2 regions of the Thermus sp. FJN-A genome follow, and region 2 is predicted to be linked to the other one. Evidence: riboswitches for the same ligand, from Rfam matches in the RefSeq annotation. Region 2 holds a riboswitch; the other holds the start of a gene.
The links. Region 2 has a riboswitch for cobalamin ahead of ACYQ0J_RS04605 (HoxN/HupN/NixA family nickel/cobalt transporter). Riboswitches for the same ligand answer to the same signal wherever they lie in the genome.
Positions count from the first base shown of each region.

Region 1 (2,451 bases), on a different contig from region 2:
CCCCCAGGGCGGCCCCCACCAGCATCCCCCCCAGGACCCGGGGCAGGCGCATCTCGGTGACGATGGGGTTTTCCCCCTGCCCCAAGAGGGCCCGCACCACCTCCAGGGGAGGGAGGGCCACCGTCCCCAGGGCCACCCCCAGCACCAGGGCCAGGAGGAGGGCGAGGAGGAGCCAGGCGAAGACCAGGCTCCGCCTGAGGCCGAGGGGCAGGGCCCGGGTCATGGCCTAGCGCCCGTGGAAGCAGTCCACCAGGAGCCTGAGGCCCTGGGCCACCCGGGGGCCGGGGCGGGAGAGGAGGCTGTCCTCACCCCCGGTGAACACGCAGATGTGCCCCTTCTGCACCGCGCTCACCCGGCTCCACCCCGGCCGGCTCCGGATGGTCTCCAGGGCGTTCGGGTAGGTGGCCACGATCACCTCCGGGTTCCTCTCCACCACGAACTCGGGGGCGATCTTGGGGAAGAGGCCGAGCTCCTTGGGGACGATGTTCACCCCCCGGGCCTTCTGGATGAGGACCCCGATGAAGCTCTCCGGGCCCACGGTGTAGGGGGTGGGGTCAATCTCGTAGTAGACCCGGGGACGGGCCTTGGCCTTAGCCGCCCGGGACTCCTCCTGGTAGACCTGGCGCTGGATCTCGGCCACAAGCCGCTCCGCCTGGCCGGAAAGGCCCAAGAGCTGCCCCAGGGTGCGCACGGTCTTGAAGATGTCCTGGTAGGTCTCCGTGCGCACGGCGAACACGGTAAGCCCCGCCCGCTCCAAGGTCTCGTACAGGCGGCCGTACTTGGAAACCAAGACCAGGTCGGGCTTCAAGGAAACGATGAACTCGGGGTTGGGGTTGTAGAGGCCGCCCGCCTTGGGCAGGCGCTTCACGCTCTCCGGCCAGTCGGAGTAGTCGTCCGTGGCCACGATCCGGTCGCAGGCCCCCAGGGCGCACACCGTCTCCGTCACGGAGGGCAACATGGTGACGATGCGCTTGGGCGGGGCCTTGACCGTGACCGTGCGCCCCAGGTCATCGGTGAGGGTAAGGGGAAAGGCGAAGGCCAAAGCCCAAAGGACCGCAAGAAACGCCAGGATCTTCCTCATGCCTACCTCCCTAAGGCCGCTAGGGCCAGGCCCGGGGGAGGTAGGGAAAACCCCTGCCGGAAAGCGGCAGGGGCAAAAAGGCTCTTCTTGCCCCCATCGCTCCCCCATCCGCGTGAGGTGCCCGCCGTGGGGTCTGGCGGGCGGCCCTGGCAGGTATTCGGGCTTCCGGCCTACGGAGCAAGGCACGAGGCTTGACCGGTTACCGTTGCGGGACAGCGCCGGACTTGCACCGGACTTCCCCACTTTAAGCCGGGGCTACGCGCCCAGGCACCAGGGCAACGGGACCTGGCTTTGGGCCCTAGCGGGCCTCGAGGAAAGGCTAAGGCCTCCGGGGGCAAAAGGCAAGGGCTTGACGCCGCGCGAGGGGCGTGCTTTACTTAGTCCCGAGAACGAACTAAAGGGGTGGGGTGTGCGCAAGGGGGACACGCAGGAGATCCGCAGGCTGAACCGCAGGGCCATCCTGGGGCACCTGCGCCGCGCCCCCCTCACCCGCGCCGACCTCTCCCGGCTCACCGGCCTGGCCAAGAGCGCGGTGAGCCGCCTGGTGGACGAGCTCCTGCAGGAGGGACTCCTGGAGGAGGGGGCTTCCACCTCTCCCCCCTTGGGCCGGCCCGGCACCCTCTTGCACCTGCGGCCCCGGGCCCGCTTCGCCCTGGGGGCGGAGCTGGGCGTGGAGGGGACCGTCCTCCTCGCCCTGGACTGGCGCGGGGAAGTCCTCTGGGCCCGGGAGTGGCGGCATGACCCGCACGCCGGACCCGAGGAGCGCCTGGACAGGCTCCGGCAGGAGGTCCTGCCCCAGGCCTCGGGGGCGTTGGGCCTGGGCTTCACCCTGCCCGGGGTGGTGGTGGGAGACCGCCTCCTCCTGGCCCCGAACCTGGGTTGGCGGGACCTGGACCTCAGGCCCCTCCTCTCCGGTTTTCCCCTGGCCGTGGCCCTGGAAAACGATGCCAAGGCCTCGGCCCTTTCCGAGGTCTTCTTCCACGGGGAGGCCAACCTGGCCTACGTGGTGCTGAGCACGGGGCTGGGGGTTGGGGTGGTGGCGGAAGGCCGCCTCCTGCGGGGGGCCAACGGGGCAGCGGGAGAGCTCGGCCACTGGCTGGGGCCGGGGGGAAGGGCCTGCGCCTGCGGCCGCGTGGGGTGCCTGGAAACGGCCCTGGGCCTGGGCACCCTCCTGGCCCACCACCGGGCCCTAGGGGGGAGGGCGGAGGACCTGGAGGACCTCCTCCGGCAAGCCCGGGAGGGCGAGGCCCTGGCCCTGGAGGCCATCCGCCACCTGGGGGAGGGCCTGGGCCGCTTCTTGGCCAACCTCGCCGTGGCCTACGACCCCGCCCTGGTGGTGGTAGGGGGCAAGGCGGCGGAGTTTTTCCCTT
Region 1 is NZ_BAAHSC010000164.1:250,223-252,673, forward strand. Features, by position in the region: gene ACYQ0J_RS02855 (FecCD family ABC transporter permease) at 1-223, opposite strand, end outside; gene ACYQ0J_RS02860 (ABC transporter substrate-binding protein) at 227-1,081, opposite strand; cobalamin riboswitch at 1,213-1,371, opposite strand; gene ACYQ0J_RS02865 (ROK family protein) at 1,491-2,451, shown strand, end outside.
Region 1: another riboswitch for cobalamin. It lies ahead of ACYQ0J_RS02860 (ABC transporter substrate-binding protein); the one in region 2 lies ahead of ACYQ0J_RS04605 (HoxN/HupN/NixA family nickel/cobalt transporter).

Region 2 (2,451 bases):
AAGGGCCAGGCGGTGCCCCGGCTCCCGGGAGAGGTGGCCCGCGAAGAAGTGGCCCCGGATTTCGGGCAGCAGCCTCCAGGCCAAAAGCGCCCCGCTCGTCACGGGGAAGCCGTCCAGCACCAAGGGAAGGCCCGCCTCGTACCCCTCCAGGTAGACCCCGGCGATGGCGAGGAGCTCGAGCCCCCCCACCTCCGCGGCCACCGCCAAGGGGTCCATATTGGGCCGGAGGCGGGCGAGGGCCCTGGCCACGGCCTCCCGCTTCCGCCTAAGCCCCTCCTCCCCCACCCCCGTCCCCCGGCCCACCACGGCCTCCGGGGGAAGGCCCAAGAGGGCGGCGGTGAGGGCGGCCGCCGCGGTGGTGTTGCCGATGCCCATGTCCCCGGCGGCGAGGATCGTGGCCCCCTCCGAGATGGCCCGTCTCGCCGCCTCCCTGCCCGCCTCCAGGGCCCTTTGGGCCTCCTCCAGGGAGAGAGCGGGCCCTCGGGCAAGGTTTCCCGTGCCGGGGCGCACCTTGGCCTTGAGGAGCCTGGGGTGGTCGGGGAGCGCCCCGATGACCCCCACGTCCAACACGTAGACCTCGCAGTCCGCCACCCGGGCGAACTGGTTGATAGCCGCCCCGCCTCCGAGAAAGTTCAGGACCATGGCGTGGGTGACCTCCTGGGGGTAGGCGGAGACCCCCTCGGCCACCACCCCGTGGTCGGCGGCGGCCACCACCACCGCGCCCCGGCCAAGCTCCGGCTTCACCCGCCCCTGGATCCCCGCCAGGCGCAGGGCCACCTCCTCCAGGTGGCCCAGGGAGCGGGGGGGCTTGGTGAGCCTGGTCATCCGGACCTCGGCCTCTCGCAAGACTTCCGCGTCCATCCCGCGGAGGAGTATACCTTGGGACATGGAGCTTTGGCTCGTGCGCCACGGGGAGACCCTTTGGAACCGGGAGGGAAGGCTTTTGGGCTGGACGGACCTCCCCCTCACCGAGGAGGGGAGGGCCCAGGCGCGAAGGCTCAAGGGGCTCCTCCCTCCCCTTCCCGCCTACAGCTCCGACCTCCTCCGGGCCAGGGAGACGGCGGCGCTCGCGGGGTACACGCCCCTTCTGGCCAGGGAGCTCCGGGAGATTCACTTCGGGGCGCTGGAGGGGGCCCTTTGGGAGACCCTGGACCCCCTCCACAAGGAGGCCCTCCTCCGCTTCCAGGGCTTCCATCCCCCTGGGGGGGAGAGCCTTTCCGCCTTTCAGGAGCGGGTCTTCCGCTTCCTGGAAGGGCTAGGGGCCCCCGCCCTCCTCTTCACCCACGGGGGAGTGGTCCGGGCGGTTCTCAGGGCCTTGGGGGAGGACGGCCTCGTGCCCCCGGGAAGCGCGGTGGTGGTGGACTGGCCCAAGAAGGTGCTCGCCCGCCCCTCCCTTGACGGGGAGGGAGAGAAGGGGTAAAACACGGGCGAGAGCGGCCGGGGTGCCCTAGGGCCCGGATGTCCTGGGGCGGCAAAGGGGGAAGACCGGTGAAAGTCCGGCGCTGTGCCGCAACGGTAACCGGCCCAAAGCGATAGGCCTAGCGTCTTGGCCGGAAGCCCGAATACCCGCCCCGGCGCGCGCCTCACCTGCCCCCGAGCAGGGGCGAAAGGAGGCAAGCATGGGAAAAGACCTCGGTTTCCGGCTTAAGGCTCCGGTTCTTGCTCCCGCAAAGGAAGGTGCCCCGTGACGGGCCTCGAGCTCTTGGCCGTGGCCCTGGGGATGCGCCACGGGGTGGACCCCGACCACCTGGCGGCGGTGGACGGGCTTTCCCGGGTAAGGCCCTCACCCCTTAACGGGGTCTTCTTCGCCCTGGGGCACGGGGCCATCGTCACCCTCCTCGCCTTCCCTGCGGCGGCCCTCCTAAAGCGGGTGGACCTCGAGGCCCTCCACCTCCCCGCCTTCCTCCTCCTCCTGGTGGCGGCCCTGAACCTCCACCGGCTCCTGCGGCCCGCCCCCCTAGCCCCTCCGGGGGGGCTTCCCCTCTTAAACCCCCTCCTCCTCGGCCTCCTCTTTGGCCTCGGGTTTGAGACGGCAAGCCAGCTCTCCGCCCTGGCCCTTTCCGCGGAGCTTTCCCCCTGGCGCCTCGGGGCCCTCTTCACCCTGGGGATGCTCCTCGTGGACGGGGTGGACGGGCTTCTGGCAAGCCGCCTCCAGAACCTGGCCCAAGACTCCCTCAGGGCGGAGAGGGCGAGCCGGGTTCTGGGCTGGGCGGTGGTGGCCGTGGCCCTCCTCTTGGCCCTGGGAGAGCTTGGGGGGGTGGACCTCGAGGCCTTTGCCCTGCCCTTGGGCCTCGGCCTCTTCGGCCTCCTCGTCTCCCTGAGGCTCTACGCCCTGAGGCCCGCATGAGCCACCCCTACCCCCCGCCCCGGGACAAGAAGGGAAGCCGCATCGGCTTCACCACGGGGGCGAACGCCGCCGCCGCGGCCAAGGCCGCGGCCCTCGCCCTCCTT
Region 2 is NZ_BAAHSC010000169.1:62,931-65,381, reverse strand. Features, by position in the region: gene cobT (nicotinate-nucleotide--dimethylbenzimidazole phosphoribosyltransferase) at 1-861, opposite strand, end outside; gene ACYQ0J_RS04610 (histidine phosphatase family protein) at 887-1,420, shown strand; cobalamin riboswitch at 1,437-1,576, shown strand; gene ACYQ0J_RS04605 (HoxN/HupN/NixA family nickel/cobalt transporter) at 1,685-2,347, shown strand; gene ACYQ0J_RS04600 (cobalt-precorrin-5B (C(1))-methyltransferase) at 2,344-2,451, shown strand, end outside.